Regions from separate parts of the Paenibacillus sp. MER TA 81-3 genome, predicted to be linked through region 2. Evidence: a T-box and tRNA genes for the amino acid it is inferred to sense, from the RefSeq annotation. Region 2 holds a T-box; the other holds one or more tRNA genes.
What was found. A T-box is a leader RNA that pairs with one kind of tRNA and senses whether it is charged. The one in region 2 lies ahead of M3650_RS10940 (valine--tRNA ligase), so its partner is inferred to be a tRNA-Val.
Positions count from the first base shown of each region.

Region 1: it encodes a tRNA-Val, which carries the amino acid that the T-box ahead of M3650_RS10940 (valine--tRNA ligase) is inferred to sense. The anticodon was not compared.

Region 1 is NZ_JAMAWB010000001.1:57,173-67,520, reverse strand. Features, by position in the region: gene M3650_RS00330 (DUF3892 domain-containing protein) at 1-176, opposite strand, end outside; gene M3650_RS00325 (GNAT family N-acetyltransferase) at 350-793, opposite strand; gene M3650_RS00320 (hypothetical protein) at 956-1,120, shown strand; gene M3650_RS00315 (hypothetical protein) at 1,202-1,393, opposite strand; gene M3650_RS00310 (hypothetical protein) at 1,469-1,630, opposite strand; tRNA gene M3650_RS00305 (tRNA-Val) at 1,929-2,004, opposite strand; gene M3650_RS00300 (uracil-DNA glycosylase) at 2,160-2,861, opposite strand; tRNA gene M3650_RS00295 (tRNA-Leu) at 2,960-3,048, opposite strand; tRNA gene M3650_RS00290 (tRNA-Leu) at 3,490-3,575, opposite strand; tRNA gene M3650_RS00285 (tRNA-Ile) at 3,611-3,687, opposite strand; tRNA gene M3650_RS00280 (tRNA-Met) at 3,717-3,793, opposite strand; gene M3650_RS00275 (hypothetical protein) at 3,902-4,066, opposite strand; gene M3650_RS00270 (ABC transporter substrate-binding protein) at 4,243-5,730, opposite strand; gene M3650_RS00265 (ABC transporter ATP-binding protein) at 5,735-6,622, opposite strand; gene M3650_RS00260 (ABC transporter permease) at 6,626-9,499, opposite strand; gene M3650_RS00255 (efflux RND transporter periplasmic adaptor subunit) at 9,499-10,348, opposite strand, start outside.
Region 2 is NZ_JAMAWB010000006.1:301,148-311,495, forward strand. Features, by position in the region: gene hemL (glutamate-1-semialdehyde 2,1-aminomutase) at 1-112, shown strand, start outside; gene M3650_RS10925 (RluA family pseudouridine synthase) at 726-1,613, shown strand; gene M3650_RS10930 (LysM peptidoglycan-binding domain-containing protein) at 1,686-3,251, shown strand; gene M3650_RS10935 (hypothetical protein) at 3,343-3,507, opposite strand; T-box leader at 3,723-4,018, shown strand; gene M3650_RS10940 (valine--tRNA ligase) at 4,168-6,810, shown strand; gene M3650_RS10945 (bifunctional folylpolyglutamate synthase/dihydrofolate synthase) at 6,903-8,291, shown strand; gene murC (UDP-N-acetylmuramate--L-alanine ligase) at 8,296-9,675, shown strand; gene M3650_RS10955 (acetyl-CoA acetyltransferase) at 9,849-10,073, opposite strand; gene M3650_RS10960 (SPOR domain-containing protein) at 10,255-10,348, shown strand, end outside.

The DNA of each region.
Region 1 (10,348 bases), on a different contig from region 2:
CGAATATACATCCCGCCGTCTTTACCTTTGAAGACGTTCACTCCGGCAATATGACCTGACTGAACGGCATGCATCGCCTCATCGTAAGCCATAACTCTGCCCGTGTCGGTCTTAAATGCAGTCAGGTCCCCATCCCCATTTTTCTGCACGGCAACAAAAGTTTCACGCGATTCCATGACATAACCTCCTAAAGGGTAAATTACAGGTTCTGCTTTACGTTAGGGCATCAAGGATGCCAATCAAACAGAACTCTATGTTACTCTTCCCGGAAGGTGATCATTTTAAAGCATCTATCAGAGACTATTCACCCGTTAGCGCGAGTTCAAAAAGTGGATTTTTGAACTCGCGCTTACAGCTTTTTCTCCATGCGGACATGTAAAATTCCTGCGTCATAGAATGGCTCTTCCGATATCGTACGATAGCCGAGCATTTGATAGAACCCTTCCGCTTGGCACTGTCCATCTAAAATACTGGCTGTCGCACCCATGGAACGAGCCAACTGCTCTAGAGCAAGCATAAGCGAACGCCCAATACCATGACCGCGATACGGCTTCCGAACAGCAATCCGCTGCATTTTAGCGGTCGATTCATCCAGCCATTTAATCCGGCCGGTCGCAGCAATCTCACCGTCAACCTGTAGCAATATATGATTCGCCTTCGCGTCAAGTGTATCTAAATCATCAATTTCATCTTCCATTGGAACCTGTTGCTCATCAACGAATACTTCTTTGCGGATCTCCAGACATTGCTGCAATTGCTCGTCTGTCTTAACTTCAATCACTTCTGCTGCCATGTAACGCACCATCCTTAATCCTTAATCATTATTCGCTCAACAAACATAAAAAGTGTGATTAAAATGAATCTATATTATACAGAAAAATCGTTTTCATGTATAGTTATTCATATGCAGTTATAAATAACGCTTCAGTATTAAATAGTTAGGGAGGGATAAACCGTGGATCCGGTTGTAGCTACCATTGTCGCCGTCGTAATTATGGTAATCGGAATGGTCTTCTTATTGCTCTACGTCACCAGACAAGCCTATTCACGCAAATGGGAAGATGAACAGAACTTTCTTAATGCCCATGAAGAAGATGAGCACACAGGTAGTGCATCATAACAGGAATTGAAAAAAGCCTTGTTACTGCAGACGACCTAACGTCAGAAATTCAGAACAAGGCCTTACCAATTATAGTCGGATTTAAGGTGCATACACTTCCGACGGCACCGGAGCTTGATATACGTCGCTCTGTATACTAGGAAGAACGGGTTTAGGCAAGTCCGGGGACTCATATCGGGGCGCACCGTTTGCAAGCGCAACACAGCCTGAAACCACGACAGCGACAATGGCCACTGCAACCATATAAATGATGGGATGCCACGGTTTGTTCATCTGACCGACCTCCGCTTCAACCACTCATAGGATGACTACAATGCCATTGTCACCGTTTTCAAGAAAAATTAAACATTACTCTTCTTCCTGCTTTGCTTCAGAACTCAGCTCTCGCTTCCACACAAACTGCTCATCATACCGGATGCTGTCTTTGCTGACCATATGAATAAGCGCCCAGATGACGAGAATCGTAATGCCGAACAGTCCGATCAACCATGCGAATAATATGCCGCCCATCATTCTCCCTCCGCTCGTCACAATGTTCATCTCATCCGAACAACCCGTATAAGGCAGCTGCCAGATGATACATATGTATGAACAATTAGTGAATTTTAGACGAAGGGACTCGCATCAGGGTTATGTCCGCTGTCCGAACAGCCTGCCGATCAGAGACAACCCAGCGGTGAGTGCAGGATAGCCAACAAACAAAAGTACAATCAGCCCTGTCATCTCCTCTCCCTTTTAGATACCTGTATGACAATATGCAAAAAAACCCTTGAATTTGGTTAATTCAAGGGTTCTAATAGATGTAGTATGGTGTTCTGAGACGGGCTCGAACCGCCGACCCCCACCCTGTCAAGATGGTGCTCTCCCGACTGAGCTATCAGAACAGGTCGTAAGCAATTAATAATATATCAATTTTTCTAGTCTGAGTCAATCCCTAATTTGGAAATTGATATCTAAGATTCAATATAAAGACCCTATCTCCAGTTCGTCTCAAATCGATGGAAACAGGGTCTTACTCAAGCCGTAATCGCGATAAATATTAAAATGATTGCTGACGTATCGCTTCCATCGCAGGAAGCTGCCACTCAATTTCAGGTTCGCCGAACTGCTGCAAATACGTGTTTACTTTCGAGAACGGCTTGCTGCCGAAAAATCCGCGGTGCGCGGAGAGCGGGCTTGGATGCGGCCCTTTGACGATCCCGTGCCGATTCGCATCAATCATACTGAGCTTCGCCTGTGCGTGTGAACCCCACAGCACGAAGACCACGGGACGTTCACGTTCATTCAAAAGCTGAATGACGCGATCAGTGAACATTTCCCAACCTTTGCCACGGTGGGAAGCTGCTTGACCTTGATAGACAGTCAGCGCCGTGTTCAGCATCATGACGCCTTGTTTGGCCCATGGGGCTAAATAGCCATGGTCTGGCATTGTCGTTCCAACGTCAGCAGCGCTCTCTTTCAACATATTTTGCAGCGAAGGCGGAATCTTCACACCGGGTTGAACAGAGAAGCTCAGCCCATGGGCTTGCCCGGGCCCATGGTACGGGTCTTGTCCGACAATGACGACCTTCGTATCCTCATAAGACGTATATTGCAAGGCAGAAAAAATGTGTTCAAATGGAGGATACACGACATTTTGCTCATACTCCTGCTTCAACCATCCCCACAGCTGCTTAAAATAAGGCTTTCTTACCTCATCATGGAGCAGCTCCGCCCAATCATTATGTACCAGTACACTCACAATAATCTTCCTCTCTTTGACTATAAATAGAATAAGTCAAAAACTCCTTCACTCGCTGTTCGGAAACAGACCGTTGAAGGAGTCTCATTGTCTACTAATGGTGCCGAGAACCGGGATCGAACCGGTACGGTAGTCACCTACCGCAGGATTTTAAGTCCTGTGCGTCTGCCAATTCCGCCACCCCGGCGTAAATGTATGTATTAGCATCAATCAATATATCATCTTTCTTCACTAATCGTCAACCGTAGCATCCGATAAAAACTTCGCCATTATGTGGAATCAACACTGCAGGCCGCCGCTGAGACGCTTCGTTAAGCTATCTAGGCGGGGGGCTCTTTCTTCTCCCTTTTTTTAAAAATGTAGAGAACAATTCGAAGAATAGCCATAATATCTATTTATAAGGCTCTTTTCTAAAATGTTGTTGCTTTACTATACAAATCAATAATAGCTTAGGAAGGATAATTTGCAACAATGCTGCAAACTACAGGAAACCGCGTTTAGTGATAACGATAACTTAAATATTGCTTAATGATAAGAAAAAAAGCCCTAACGTGGATTCTACCACGTAGGACATTTTATAAATTTCGAATTAATAACACTTTTCTAAAAAGCACCATAAGTATTGATATGCCGAGGACCGGGATCGAACCGGTACGGTAGTCACCTACCGCAGGATTTTAAGTCCTGTGCGTCTGCCAATTCCGCCACCCCGGCGTATTAAGCTATGAATCTTTGAAAACAACGGATTCTGGTGGGCCCTGAGGGACTCGAACCCACGACCAATCGGTTATGAGCCGACCGCTCTGACCAACTGAGCTAAGGGCCCGTACGCCGTTGTTTATGAAAATTGTAAGTTGGTTGCGGGGGCAGGATTTGAACCTACGACCTTCGGGTTATGAGCCCGACGAGCTACCGGACTGCTCCACCCCGCGACATTATTTAAAGTGTTGTTTCAGCAGCGACAAGTACTACTATACAACATCGATATATGAACAGTCAAGGGAAATTACAAAAAAACTTACGAAATTCGGCTTCCATATTCAGGGGACGAAACGAACGCCATACTTGCCTTTACGTGAACGAAATACTTCAATCTCTTGGAGTGTATCGTACCCATATATCCAAGCATCGTGTTCTAATCGCTCCAGCAAACAGCGTGCTTGAAATTTCGTATCGTACAGCTTGCCCCAATATACCCAGTGCACTGGATGGTCCTCCTTTCGTGTACGTCGATTGTCATTTCTAGAGGTCATTCAAAAAGTCACCTTTTGAACACGCATTTTCTACTATTCCCAAGAACAGCAAAAAAGAATCGGCAAGCCCGCTATTCGCGATACTCACCGATTCTTCACTTGGTATTACTTGCTTGCAGCGGCCGTCATTAATCGCCGTATACGTTGCCTTGAACGGGGTCTTTCGAGTTCTTTTTAAGCTGCTGCAATATTTGATTGCCTTCGGTCTCCCATTCTTTCAATGCATCAGCAGATGTTTTTTTGCCGCTGACTACGTCTTTGAACAAGGTCTGTCCAGGCTCCTGCACCTGCCATGCATTCGGCATCTGAATGAACAATTCGTTCGGATCCGCACTTGTCGGAGGTACTGGTTTGACCGTATAGAAGGCTGCAATGTTGAAGTTAGCGCCATCCTTCGGTGTAATGAATTTCTTGCGGGCAACCATCTCCCAGCTGCTGCGAGAGCGAATCTTTGCCCAATCTTCGCTGTTTACAAATTTGATGAAGTCCCAAGCATCATCCGGATTAGGCGATTTTTGGTTAATGGAGAATATGTTGTTCAATGATACGCCGCCGGCAACTCCTGGCGCTTCTGGATGAGAAGGCACCGTCACGACATCCCAATCGAATTTTTTGAAGCCTTTGATTTTTTCCGCATTTTTCATCGCATCTGCCAAATCAGAATTGATATAGGAGTACTCACCAATGACCATCCCTACGTTTCCAGACAAGAAGCTGTCGTGGCTATACGGATTGTATTCCTCACCGCCTCCAGACATGTCCATGTCTTGATTGTCGCCAGGAATAACTTTCTCGCTCACTAATTTCGCAAATGTGGACATCACCGTTTCCCACTTCGGCGAATTGACCGTCATCTTCTCGCCTTTTTCATCGATTACCCGCAGGTTCAACGGTGGATTGTAGATTTGGATAATGTCCCAGAACGGCTCGCCGCCTCTGTAGCGGTTAAATGAGAATCCATATTGTCGATCCGCGCCTTCCCCTTTGGACACGCGGCGTGCCAAGGTGAACATATCTTCCCATGTCATATTGTCAGTCGGCAGATTGACGCCTGCTTCTTGGAACATGGTCTTGTTATAGAATAATGCCTGAGAATAAAAAGTCGGTGCCAAACCGTACAGGTTGTTGTCACCCATCGCCTTGATGCCGTCAATAACGGTCGGAACATAATCGCTTGTATCGAATTTGTCTTGCTGAATGAGCGGGTCCAGCTGCTTCAGCATACCGTCCTGCACAAGATTGCGGAACTGACTGGCATCCGTTACGACGATGTCGACTGGATTGGCGGATGTCATGATCTTCTTCAATGCTTCGGCACGGTCAGGCTCTTTTCTAGACCCATCCGCAGGATTGTCATAACGCTGTTCACTTGCATCTATAGCTGGAACAATCTCAATGCGAATGCCTTTGTTCGCATATTCGTATACGTCAGTATATTGCTGGCGGAAGTAGGTGTCGTCACCGCCGTACCCACCATACAGAACCCCGATGCGCAGAACGCGCTCTTGACCAGGTTCCACGTCATTTTTGTTGCTGCACGCAGCCAGTAGCGGGAAAATCATGGTTAACGTCAACGTAACCATCAACAACTTGCGTACCCATTTCTTTCGATTCATCAGGTTACCCCTCCAACTCTTTCGGTGTGCGGATAATAATCTTGTCTCCGTCTAATTCCATAGAAGCCTTGTCTTGGATGTGGAGAGCATCCAAATACTCTTTTGGCACCTGCAAGCGGCCGACACGATCAACGACGACATATGCTTCATGCAGCTCCTGCAGCCCCTGCCCAGCAATCTGTTCATCCTCACCTCCATCCGAATTCAAATTCGGATTGCGTTTAATGAACTCTGTGCTGGTCAAGCCATCTCGAATCGCAACGACACGGTCCACCTTTCCCGCCAACGATAGATCATGCGTTACGATTACGACGGTTACCCCAAGCTCTGAGCTCATTCGCCGGAATATGTTCATAATCATGTCTGACGTCTGCGTATCCACGGAGCCCGTCGGTTCGTCGGCCAGCAGCAACTGCGGCCGGTTCGAGAGCGAGATCGCGATGGCGACCCGCTGCTGCTCCCCTCCGGACAGCTGGTGCAGCTTGTTGTTCATGCGATGCCCGAGCCCCACCCATTCCAGCAGCTCTTTTGCATATTTGCGATCCAGCTTCCCCGACAACATCATCGGCACTTCTACATTTTCCAGCGCGGTCAAATACGGAAGCAGGTTGCGGGCATTGTTCTGCCAGATGAACCCGACCGTATCGCGCTTGTACTCGACTAACTGCTCTTCGGTAATCTTGAGCAGATCCCACTTCCCTACCCGGACTGCTCCGGCGGACGGACGATCCAATCCGCCAAGGATGTTGAGCAAGGTTGATTTCCCGCTCCCGCTGTTCCCAATGATGGCCATCAGCTCGCCTTGCTTCACCGATAAGTTCAAGCCTTGCAGGGCCACTACTTCAATATCTTCGGTCTTATAAATTTTAACGAGGCCTTCACAATGTATCACGGATTAACGCTCCTCTCCCATCTTCACGGCTTGATGGACGCGCAGGCGGCGAATATGCATCAACAAGAGTGTCGCCCCGGTCACTATCATGACACCGACCACGATATACAGCTGGAGGGTATCCTTCGCCTCAAAGACGATGCGGAACGGTGGAACTTGCTTCTTCGCACCTTCCGCAGATTGCAGGAACGGCAGGAACAAGCGGCTAGCCAGCTTCCCTAAGACGATACCGAGCACAATCGACAGTCCGGCCGTGAACAATTGCTCCAACAGCAGCATCCCTGTAAGCTGCTTGCGTGATAGTCCCATCGCGCGCAGTATGCCGAATTGAACGACACGCCTTGACAGGTTGAAGAACCAGTACAACAAGTAGCCGATTAAAGAAATGGCTACAGAGACCAAGAATCCCATACTGAGTATGCCGAACACCCCGCCGCGCGTCGGATGCTTGCTCTGTGTCGCGAGCTCGCTGCGCACGTCCTGATAGTCATAGATCTCGATGCCTTCCTTCTGCAGCCCGGTTACGACCGGCGTCAGCGGCGCTTTATCCTGCATCTTGATCCAGACTTCATACGGGAAGATCGGAACCTGATCATAAATATAGTCCATATTCGCAATAAAGAACGGCGCCTCATCCGGGTACAGACTTGGCCAGTACGGCAGGATCGCCACGATGACGAATTCGACCATCTGCTCCCGTATCGAAGCGGAGATGACATCCCCTTGCTTCAGTTGATATTTCTTCGCGACATTGGTCGGTATGATGACGCCTGATTCGTAATATTTGCCGAGAGCATCCAAGTACCGATAAGGATGCGCCGGAAAGAGATCGTTGCGGAACCAAGCGACCTTAGAGAAGTCGACATTATCAATCCCCATAATCGTGCCCGAGCCGATAGAACGTCCGGACACGATCATATTGCCTTTCTCCTTCAATACACGCGTGGCAGTTTCGACGCCAGGCATCCGTTTGAATGGCTCGAACGGCGGTTCGTTATAAATATCGCGACCTGGCTTCGGCCGTTGATTGCCGCCTCCCGGACCCGGTCCCGGCTTGCCGCCACCGCCGTTATTATTGTTGTTATTATTGTTGTTAGCGCTGCGGTCCACTTCCTGCGTGCTGCCCCATACGGCTTTAATGATGACATCAGCGCCGTGTTTGTATAACGTCCGTTCGGTTGAATTCGTGTCAATCGTACGCGCTGCCGAAGCGTTATATACGCCTAGGCCGAGCGTCAGTATGAGCAAAATCATGAGCGGATAGTACGATTTGGCAGAACGTGACAACTGCGTCAAGGTCAAATACAGCGGCACTGGAAGCAGCTTCCCGCCAATCCATTGGACAAGCCGCAAAATGAGCGGGAACAGCCGCAAGAAGAACAGGCCGGCTGCAAATATCGCAAGCGCCGGAACGAAGAATAGAAACGGCTGCACTTGCAGTTGATCGGAACTCATCCCCGTCTTGAAAGACAGCAGCTGCTGTTGATTCAACATGTAATAGCCATATCCCGCGATTGCAAGCAGCAGCACGTCAAGGAACCAGCGCTGCCATACAGGACGGCGATCCGAACGGGCCATCTTCTGCTTCAAATTAACGATGGATGAACGCGCGAATATAATGGCCGGAATGATGCTTGCCATCAATGCGATGACGACTGCTACCACTCCGAACAAGACAGCGTCGGTCGTGAAGCCGACCGGAATCGATTTCCGGTTGACGAACTCCAAGAACCCGTTCGCTGAGCCGATCGATTTGGCCATAAACCAACCGAATAACGGCCCTATGGCTAAAGCGACCGCTCCAAGAAGCAATCCTTCCAGCAAGTACAACCTTATAATCTGCCGTGTGCTGGCGCCACGGCTGCGCAGAACGGCAATATCGCTTTGCTGCTTCTCCAACGCTTGGCTCGCATTCATCGCAATATAATAGAACACCATCGCAATCATCGGCGCGGCCAACGTCAACAACATCATTTGCAGTTGTATGCTTTGACTGCGGAACTCATTCAACACTTTTGCAAAAGACAGCTCCAACTGGGTTCCCTTCAGCTTCTGATACAGCTCGATGCCGAGACGATCCAGCGTGCGCTCAAGCGGATTCAATTGACTCGTCTGAATCTGGCGCAAATCAAAGGCGTAATACCAGCTCGATAGCTGCAGCGGAGCACCCTTCTGTTCCAACAGCACTTGATTGAACGTATTTGGAGTAACATAGAGAGAGTTCATCATGCCTTCCAATCCTTGATGCCAATAAGCGCTTGTCAGTTCTTTCGGCTGGAACGTGCCGACGATCTTCAATGTGAGCGTCTGACGGACTTCCCCGCGTACCGAGTATTCCAGTTCATCGCCGATGTGAAGGTCGTTACGGTACATCGCTTCCTCAAGCATAACGACCTGCAGCACACCGTTCGCCTCTCCATCCTCATACGGCTTGCCGAGCGACCATTCGACTTGTTCATCCAAGCCGGTCAACGAACTGAGCGTCATCGTGCGGACGCGGCTTGCATCCACCTTCGTCGGATCGACCGGGGACACCTCTGTCGCTTTCAAGCTGCGGGTATTGACGAATACCTCTGTCGGGAACCCGATCTCGGCCGTCACGTCATCTCGAATGTAACGATCCACTTCCTTGAGCGCATTAAGGTCGGTCTTCCCTCCGCCTGAAGCTTGATAACGCATGAGCAAGGAACCTGCTGGCAAGCCTCCACCGTTCTCCTGCAGCGTTTTCGTGACAACACGCTTCAACGCTCCGTCCGAGTACATCGGAATGCTGACCGTAAAAGACACGGCAACGATAAGACCCACTAGCGTGCTGAGCGTAAGCCAGCGGGTATTCCACATTTTGCGGAACAGAAAACGCATCATAGGCATGCCCATTATCTACCCACTACTTTCTGTCCCGGCTCAAGCCCGGATTTAATCTCGACCTCTGTCGGTTTTTGCGCTCCCACCTCGACATCGACTTCCCGTTTGCCTTTCTCGTCTATGACCTGCACGTAAGTGCGCGAACCAATCGTACGCAGGGCAGCCAGCGGGATGACGGTGACGTCTTTTCTTCGTTCGACAATGACCGTAACGCTAAGCGGCGTTCCGCGCATGACGCTAGCCGGCAGCTTATCCAGCAGTTCGACGGTCATATATTTGTCCAGCCGATCTTGATCCGGTTCATTGCCTTGCCTGCCATTATTGTTGTTGTCATTTGTCGGCATCGGGAGAGCCTTTACTTTTCCCTTCAATAAATTATCAACTGTATTGACGCTGACCTCTACTTCCATGCCCGGCGCTACTTTCTTCAAGTCGTCTTTCGACATCTGTGCCGCTACCGTTAGTAGAGACGTATTCGCAATCGTTGCTACTGGGTCATATTTCTTCGATGTCGCCCCCTTCTTCACGTTAAGGGACACAATGACTCCTGCAAACGGAGATGTAACCGTGCCTTTTGCAATATCGGTCTCCAAATCGGCAATCGCTTGGCGTTTCTCTTCATACAAAATTTGCGCCTCTTCGAATTGAACCGGGTCCATTTCATCCTTTTGGCGGAGCGTGCCCTTCAGTTCGACTTCATCCTTGCGCAGCGCTAACCGCTTCTGTCGCAAATCCTTCTGCATATCATCCACATCGAGCACAGCGATTGTTTGACCGGCTTTCACCGTATCGCCGTTCTTGACAAGAACGTCCTTGATCGGCTTGTTGTCCAAAGTAAAGAATACGGTCTCTTCCTGTTCG
Region 2 (10,348 bases):
CGTAAGCGTTGCACCTTCTCAATTCGAGGGCATGTTCGTATCGGCCGTACATACAGATGAGGATTTGGAATTTACGATTCAAGCACACTATGAAGCGTTGAAAAAGCTGTAACAAGCAATTACTAAAAAGCAACTGATAAGAAGCAACGGAAATCACGCGCATCTGTTTGTGAGGCGGCGACTGGCCCGGCGGGCTGCATAGGATGATATGCGGCGGCCGGGCTTTCCATTGCAGGCAACGGGAATGATGAAGCTGCGTGAAGAATCCATACAAGAGAAGCCTCATGTAGGAATCCATACATAAGGATCTATGCAGAAGAATTAAAGCCAATGTACCTGTTCATTCCATTGGATTCTATACAATGGTTTGGGGAGGTTAGGGGCGATGCGAGATGTTTGGTTGGAAAACGTCCAATGGATTCGACCCTTTAACGGCTGTGGACCAGAAATGTGCAGGATTTGATTGGACAATTTCCAATAGAACGGCGAATTTTTGCTGAAACCGGCAATTCCGCTGGATCTTTTCCAATGCAACGCGAACCTACGAGGGGCTCTTATCGAATATGCAGGCCTTGTGCTGACATAGTTACTTGAAGAGGAAGAAGCAGTGTACCTATGCTGACATGTTACTTGAAGAGGAAGAAGCAGTGTACCTATGCCGACATAGTGACTTAAGAGGAAAGAAGCAGGATTTGTGCCGATATGGTGATAAGGAGGAATGAAGCGTGCACCGACATTGGAGACGGCAGGGCGAGTGGGTGGAGTTTACGCCGGGGCGCAGTGTGATTGAATCGGAGCAAGCTATGAGCGCGTGGCTTACAGACACACTCCGCATGCCTCAGAAGATGCTAAGATTGTTGCTGCAGCGGGAGGAAATACGTGCGGCGGGCGATCGTCTCCGGCTTAAAATATTTACACCGGATACCGATTCGTTAGAAGCAGCCGATGCGCCGGTAGACGTATTGTATGAGGACGATGCGTGTCTGGTCGCGTTCAAACCGGCCGGAATGCCCGTACATGCAACGACTCCCGAGCAGGAGAGACAGAAGAACAGCTTGGCTCATGCTGTCGCTTGCCATTATGCTTGGACAGGCCAAGAGGTGCGGGTTCGGCATATTCACCGTTTGGATGTCGATACGTCAGGACCGGTGTTGTATGCGAAGCAAGCCTTTACGCACGCCGTGCTGGATGAAGCGATGCGCAGAAAAGAAATTCAGCGCCATTATGCTGCAATTGTCCAAGGACAGCCCAATCCCAAGCGTGGTGTGATTGATGCGCCTATCGGCAAGGATCGACACCACCCGTCAAGAAGGCGGGTAAGCCCGAGCGGAGATCATGCCATCACTCATTATGAGGTTGTGGAATCAGGTCCGCAGCTGTCGCTGGTACGTCTTTCCCTAGAAACAGGGAGAACGCATCAAATTCGTGTTCATATGAGCTATAAAGGGCATCCGCTGCTGGGAGACACGTTATATGGCGGAGATGACAGCGGATTCCCGCGACAAGCCCTACACGGAGAAAGTCTCCGATTCTTGCACCCGCTCTCGGGAGAATGGGTGCAAGTGGATGCGCCTTGGCCCGAAGATATGAGTCGCTTGCGGCAAAAAATATAGTCATGCTCCTCTCTTTACTCCCATATAGATGTAGTAGTGAACCGAGTCTGACTTTGCAACAGCCAGCAAGATATGCACATTGTACCGTATAAGGGCTGGGAACAAGGGCGGATGACAGATGAATTGCGGGAGGAGGAGCAGTCTGTGTATGATGAATCTTATGGTTTAAGATTTGATATTTATGAACGCGTACATTTGTCCGACGATGTCGTCGGCATTGACCAATTGGAAGAGGTTGAATTGACACCGCATATTCAAGTCATTCCAGCCGGAGACCAAGTGACGGTGCGTGGCAGCTTGCTATTGGCAGGTGCGTATGTAGGAACGTCAGGAGATGAGACGAGTCAGACACTGGAGCATTGGATTCCTGTTGAGATTACCCTTCCACTGAACCGTATCCGAAGCTTGGATGACATTTCAGTAGACATTGAACATTTTGATGTCGATTTGATCTCGACTCGAACGTTGAACATTACAGGCATTTTATCTTTAAACGGGATTGCAATGGAGTCCGCCGAACCGCCGGCATGGGAGCCTGAGCAATTCACGGTCGTGCATCAGACGGATGGCGAGCGGGAAGAGGAAGAACCTTCGTGGCTGCGGGATTACGGCCAGCCTATTCAGACATCACCTGCCACGGAGGAAAAGGCTGAGATATCTTCCTTTTCCGCGGAGAATGAACGACAGAGTGAAGTATGGCAAGCTTCCGTTCAACAAAATGCGGAGGAAAGGGAGTCCGATCCGTTGCCGCCGGAAGCTGATGATGAACCTGCCACGACACCACGAACTGAAAATGTGGAGCAAGAGCCCATGTCATGGACGTGGAGCCAATCCCCTTGGGCGAATGCAACCGTTAACGCGGAGTCCTCTACTGCACAGGGTGAGAAGGAACCGGCTGCGGAGACGTTCACGGATGCGCTGCAGATGAGGCAAGCGGAGGATGAAGCAGCGGATAGTGATGTTGCGTTTGATGCTTCAATGGCGGGCAGCCTCTCGGACGAGGCGAAGGCGGAAACGGTTGCGGGAGCACCAGTGCCAGAGCAGCGCGAACCGGCAGCAACTACCGGTTCCGGTGCGAATCCACCTCCTGCGACAGAAGCCAAATCGCATCATGCGGAAGCAAATCCTGCCGAATCGCATCATGCGGAAGCGAATCAGGACGAAGATGCAGGCCGCGAGCAACTGGTGGAACAGGTCGACGCTGTCGTCGTTGAAGAAGAATCCGTTCTTGCAACGGTTGAGCCGAAGCAGGCGATGAAGGTTGCGATCGGCAGCGCGAAGCCTGCGGATCCGGAAGCGGCTCAGCAGCTCGGCTTCAGTTCCCTGCTGCAATCGAGCTATCAGACGAAGGAGAAGGAGCGGGAAGCACGAGTGGCGGCAGAGGAAGAAGCCGCTTTGGTAGAGGCGCAGAAGGACACGACAGGGGACGACGTGAAGTGGCAGTCGCTCTTTTTGCAGCGAGTCAATCATGAGTCTGCATTCAAAAAGGTACGATTATGCATTGTACAGCGGGAGGATACACTCGAGACGATCGCGGACCGGTACCGTATGAACTCACGTGAAATTGCACTGTATAATCGGCTTGCCGAGCCTAGTGTAACAGAAGGCCAGGTCTTGTATATCCCGATTTCATCATAATTCGATATCGACCTGAGGAATGAAAAACTGCTCATCAACAATAGACCCGTCCGGCTTTCCAGCGGACGGGTCTATTGTTGTGATGCATGAATTAATATACGTCTAACAAAAAGCCGAGGTAAATCAGAAATAACGCAAATAGCAAAAATACATCGAGTCCGCTTGGCAGAAGCAAGGTTCGAACGAATTGCAAGCAGATGAGAGGGAAAATGACACCTTTCACCGAATAACGAATACGCACCCACCAACGTTCCATGCATGGACCACCCCCCATAGTACATGTTATGAAAATGGAAATTCGGGATATGACTAATCTATAAGCGGATGTTAGAAAAGAAGGCCTTTTATTCTTTTTCTTCAACCTCTATAAGGAATTGGAACTCGTCTATTGACTCATGCAAGGCGCGAAGGTAAAATATATCGTAAACGTTTCAACCTTTTATGTTTCAGTAAACGATGGATACATGTGAAGCAAAGACATTGATCAGGAGGAGTAAGCGTCAAGGCCCTTACAGAGAGCAGAGCGATGAGGTGCAACGCCTGCAGGAAGTCCCGCGCTGAAGTCATCTGGGAGTCGCCCGTTTGAACGCATCACGGTAGTGTATGAGCATTACGTTCATCATGTTCCGCAGCTGCGCTAGGATGGGACGGTCGCAACCGTTACCTTGCAGTTCAAGAGCCGCCACAGCTGATTGGGCCATACATGCCCTTTATTTGAATGGCGGAATAAAGGTGGTACCACGGAAGCTAAACCTTTCGTCCTTTGAGGCGTAAGGTTTTTTATTTTGCCGCATTGAAGCGAATTGTCCTTGTAGAACGGACGGACAGTCGTTTCTGCTTGTGCAAGGAGCACATTGTCTATATGACGTGCACGATGATAAACGGAGGGATTCCATTGTCAGAAAATCATGAACAAATGTCCATGCCGACAACGTACGACCCGAAGGCAGCGGAACAAAAGTGGTATGAATATTGGTTGAAGGGCGGATATTTCAAAGCGGGCAATAAAAAAGACGCACAGCCATTCACCATCGTCATTCCGCCGCCGAACGTTACCGGGATGCTTCATATCGGTCACGCGCTTGACTTTACGCTGCAAGATATTATAATCCGCTCGAAGCGGATGCAAGGATTCGATGCGCTGTGGCTGCCCGGCTCTGACCATGCGGGCATTGCGACGCAGACGAAGGTGGAGCAGAAGCTGCGTGAAGAAGGCGTTTCCCGCTATGATTTGGGACGGGAGAAGTTCTTGGAGCAGGTGTGGGATTGGAAAGAGTATTATGCGAATACGATTCGCGAGCAATGGGCGAAGATGGGCCTTTCTCTTGACTATTCCCGTGAGCGGTTCACGCTCGATGAAGGGCTGTCCAAGGCTGTTCGCCGTGTATTCGTGAAGCTGTATGAGCAAGGTTTAATTTACCGTGGAAAATACATTATTAACTGGGACCCGGCTGCCCGTACGGCGCTGTCCGACATTGAGGTTGAGTATAAAGAGGTGCAAGGCCATCTTTATCATTTGCAATACCCTCTGCAAGACGGCAGCGGCTCCATTACGGTGGCCACAACCCGTCCAGAGACGATGTTAGGCGATACAGCGGTAGCGGTTCATCCAGAAGACGATCGCTATAAGCATATGATCGGCAAGATGCTGGTGCTTCCGATCGTCGGTCGAGAAATTCCGGTCATTGCTGACGAATATGTTGAAAAAGAATTCGGAAGCGGGGCCGTTAAGATTACGCCGGCTCATGATCCGAATGACTTCGAAGTCGGGCTGCGCCACCAGTTGCCGCAAATTACAGTGATGGATGAGTCTGGCAAGATGAACGAACATGCTGCGCAATATCAAGGTTTGGACCGTGCGGACTGCCGCAAGCAAATTGTGAAAGATTTGCAGGAGCAAGGCGTGCTCATTCAGATTGAGGATCACGTGCATCAGGTTGGTCACAGCGAACGCAGCGGTGCCGTCGTCGAGCCGTACTTATCGACACAGTGGTTCGTCAAGATGAAGCCGCTCGCAGAACGCGCGATTGAAGCGCAGAAGACAGGAAAAGGCGTTCACTTCGTACCTGATCGCTTTGAAAAAATATATTTAAATTGGATCGAGAACGTGCGCGACTGGTGCATCTCCCGCCAGCTCTGGTGGGGGCATCGCATTCCGGCTTGGTACTGCGAAGACTGCGGCCATGTCCATGTTGCCAGTGAAGACGCGACGGCGTGCTCTTCTTGCGGATGCGCAAACTTGAAGCAGGATGAAGATGTGCTGGATACGTGGTTCAGCTCCGCACTGTGGCCGTTCTCCACGCTAGGCTGGCCGGAACAGACGGATGACCTGCAGCGGTACTATCCGACAAGCGTGCTCGTAACAGGTTATGATATCATATACTTCTGGGTCGCGCGCATGATCTTTACGGCACTTGAGTTCACAGACAATATTCCGTTCAAAGACGTGCTTATGCATGGCTTGGTACGCGACTCCGAAGGCAAAAAGATGTCGAAGTCGCTTGGCAACGGTGTTGATCCGCTTGATGTGATTGAAAAATACGGCGCAGACGCGATGCGCTTTATGATTTCAACGAGCGGAACGCCAGGACAAGATTTACGCTTCCGTTGGGAGCGGGTAGAGCAAGCGCGCAACTTTGCGAACAAGATTTGGAATGCTTCGCGCTTTGCCCTCATGAACCTCGAAGGCTTCAACTATGAGGAGATCGATATTTCCGGCAAGCTCGGAACGGCGGATCGCTGGATATTGCACCGCTTGAATGAAACGGCGCGCGATATTACCCGCCTAATGGACGCGTATGAGTTCGGCGAAACCGGACGCGTGCTGTATAACTTCATTTGGGACGATCTGTGCGATTGGTATATTGAATTTGCCAAAATCAGTCTATATGGCACTGATGAAGCGGCTAAGAAGAAGACGCAATCCGTCTTGGCATATGTGCTGGACCGCACGCTGCGCATGATTCACCCGTTCATGCCATTTATTTCGGAAGAAATATGGCAGCATCTGCCGCATGACGGCGAGACGATTACGCTGGCCGCTTGGCCGACATACGATGCTCAGTTCGAGGCGCCAGATGCGGTGCGCGAGATGACGCTTCTTATGGATATGATTCGTGCGGTACGCAATATTCGCGCTGAAGTGAACGTGCCGATGAGCAAGAAAATCGAGCTGCTCGTGAAGCCGACAGATGCAGGAACCGAGACGAATGTTACGAATAATCTAGAATATGTAGAACGATTCTGCGGTACGTCTAAGCTGGAAGTGAGCCAGCAGGTATCTGCTCCGAACAAGGCGATGTCCGCCGTTGTAACCGGTGCTGAACTGTTTCTGCCGCTTGCAGGTCTTATCGACATCGGTCAGGAAATCGCCCGCTTGGAAAAAGAAGTGGAGCATCTGACCAAAGAAGTAGAGCGCGTTGACAAAAAGCTGTCTAACGAGGGCTTTATGGCGAAAGCGCCTGAGAAGGTCGTCGAAGAAGAACGTGCGAAGCAGCGTGATTACAGCGAGAAGCGCGATAAGGTAATCGCCCGCATTGCCGAACTGAAAGAAGCCTAATCAATTTATGTGGATATGCGGCCGAACCGGATGAGATGCTGTTCTCATGACGGTTCGGTCGTTTGATGACATCATACAAAGGATGAGTAGCCATGTCGGAAATAAACGATCCGAACAAAACGGATATAACCGAGGTTCCCTTTACACGTGTAGAAGAAGCGATTGATTGGATTAATTCATTGATTCCTTTTGGCATACGTCCCGGTCTGGAACGCATTGAAGCGCTAATGGACAAGCTGGGCTCTCCTCACCGGCGCTTGAAATTTATCCACGTCGCAGGTACGAACGGCAAGGGCTCGACTTGTGCTTTGCTGACGAGCGCACTGCTTGCGAACGGATATGATGTTGGTACGTTTACTTCGCCTTATATTGAGAAATTTACGAACCGTTTTAAATATAACAATGAGGATATACCGGAAGAGACGCTGCTGCGCCTCGCGAATGAGCTTAGACCGCTTGTTGATGACATTGCGAATACTTCGCTCGGTTCGCCGACGATGTTTGAAGTGTCCACCGCACTGGCCATTTTGTATTATGCGAACGTGGCTTATCCAGATGTCGTCGTATGGGAGACCGGCCTAGGCGGTAGACTCGATGTCACGAACATTGTAACGCCTATCGTGTCCATCATCACGAACATCGGTCACGATCATATGGACATCTTAGGCGATTCCATCGAGCAGATTGCGGCGGAAAAAGCAGGTATCATTAAGCCGGGCGTGCCTATCGTCACTACGGTTGATCAGCCTGAGGCGCTCGAAATTATCCGCAAGACGGCAGGTGATCAGAAGTCGACATTGTACGCGATGAACGAGCAATTCACAGTCGAACTGCTGCATGCGGTTGAAAATGAACAAATCTTCACGTTCTCTGGGCCGTTCCGCAGCATGGAGCAAATGACCTTGACGTTAAACGGGGCGCATCAGTTGAAGAACGCTGCCGCTGCTTTGATGGCGTTGGAAGTGTTGCGGCAATATATGGCTTTCATGCTTGATGATGAGGAGACGCGTGCTGGTATGCGCCGTGCGGCATGGCCAGGTCGGCTTGAAATAATAAGCGAGAAGCCGCGCATGCTGCTCGATGGGGCGCACAATCCGGAAGGAGCAGAGACGCTGGCACAAGCATTGCGGGACACGTACCGTTATGAGCGTTTGCATTTCATGATGGGGATGCTGTCAACAAAGCATCATCAGGATGTTCTGCGTCATATACTACCTTTAGCGGATACCATTATTTTTACCGAACCTGATTTCCGCAAGAAGATGAGTGCGGAGAGCTTGAGTCATATTGCAGAACAATTGCTGGAAACAGCCTCGCGCCGACCACAGATTATTGTAGAGCCGAATTGGCGCGAGTCCTTGGAGCGGCTCAAGGCGATGACTGAACCGGGCGATTTGGCGGTAGTCACTGGCACATTATATCTGATTGCGGACGTCCGCTCGTACGTCCTGCATCGGACCGAATCTGAAAAAGGTTGGTGAGTTCGTGTTGAAGACGACGGAACATATTCATTTTATCGGCATCGGGGGCTATGGAATGAGCGCCATCGCTCGTGTCATGCTGGAAATGGGGTACACCGTCACGGGGTCCGATGTGGCCGAACAGGATTTGACGGAGAAATTGAGAGCGAAAGGCGCGACGGTGCATATCGGACACGATCCGGCGTATGTGCAGGATGCCGACATCGTCGTATATTCTACAGCTTGTCCCAAAGAGAACGTTGAACGGGTTGCTGCTGAGGAACGCGGTGTCCCCGTGCTGCATCGTTCGCAGATGCTGGCGCGTCTGCTTAATGCGAAGAAGGGGATCGCAGTTGCCGGTGCACACGGGAAGACGACAACCTCTTCAATGATCGCATTTGTGCTAGAACGCTGCGGTGTGAACCCAACCTATATTATCGGCGGGGAAGTAACGAACCTGGGTACGAATGCGCAAGCGGGCAGCGGCGAGTTCGTCGTGGCAGAAGCGGATGAGAGCGATGGTTCCTTCCTAGCGTATCACCCGTACATCGCCGTAGTGACGAACATTGAAGCCGATCACTTGGAAAACTACGACGGGAACTTTGAACGCTTGAAAGCAGCTTACGTGCAGTTTCTGTCACAGCGTAATCAGAACGGATACGCCGTGCTCTGCGCGGATGATCCTATCGTAAGCGGCATGGTGCCACAATTAGGTGAAGGTGTGGTCACGTATGGTATTGAAGCGCCTGCCGATTACGTTGCAGCAGATATTACAGCCGAAGATCGCGGCATGGCCTTTACGATGAAGCATCAAGATAAGCCGCTTGGCACGGTTCGTTTGTCCATTCCGGGGAAACACAATGTGTTGAACGCGATGGCTACGCTTATCGTCTGCATGCAGGCTGGCGTGCCGTTTGCCGAGGCGGCAGAGGCCATTCGCGATTTTATCGGAGCCAAGCGCCGTTTTCAAGTCATTGGCGAAGTGCAGGATGTGCTTATCGTCGATGATTATGCACACCATCCGACAGAGATTGAAGCGACCTTGGTAGCTGCTAGAGCCACCAAGCGGCGGATCATTGCTGTATTTCAGCCACAGCGATATTCGCGCACGTACTTTTTGTTTGACCAATTTAGCCGTGCGTTTCGTAATGCCGATGAGTTGATTCTTACCGATATCTACTCTCCAGCCGGTGAAATGCCGATAGAAGGCGTGCATTCCTCGAAGTTGGTCGAGTGCATTCGCGAGAACAGCAACAAGAACGCACAATACTTCGCGAGCAAGGATGACGCGCTGGAGCGCCTCAAATTACTTGTACGGCCGGGAGACATCGTCATTACGATGGGTGCGGGCGACATCTGGAAGACGGCATATGGTTTGACGAAAGCACTGAAAGAACATGCGTAAGCTGCCATAGAACTGCAAAAAGACCATTCCGCAAATAAGCAAATAAGCCGGAATGGTCTTTTTGTAAATATGCTAGAGCAGGAACTGTCACCTGTTTGCTTGTCCCTTTCATTCTGTCCCAACGGTGCGTTTATTGACAGGACGGCGAAGGCATTACGGTATATCCTGAACGGTTAGTCTCTGTCCAGGCTGATTTCTCTGACGCTGGCATAAGCTATCCGGCGCACGATGTTACGTCCCCTGCGGCGAATGCGCAAGCGGAACGTTGTCACGCCTGCCGACAAAATGACTCCTTCCAGATCCACGCCTCCGATTAAGTCTACATCAACCCGCCGGCCTATGTTCCGTTCGACGAATCGCCGCACTTCACGCGCACTCATATTGTTGTTGATACGCATGTCGTCTCCTCCTTTACCCCGTTCTATCAACAATCTATGATGAGTTGCGAGATTCGGATACGACATCTGCATGAAGCCATTCGCATGTTTTGCGAAAAATCACTCGGAGACTTGTTCTATCGTCTTGCAATCTATCATATAACTGATAGTAACGAAGAGGACAAGGTGAGGTGTGCGAGAGATGAGCGGATTAAATCCAAAAATGACGTTTCGGTTTCCGAAGACTGAACCAGGCGATGGGCTCATACAGCCTACGGAGTCGGTTGAAGAGAGCG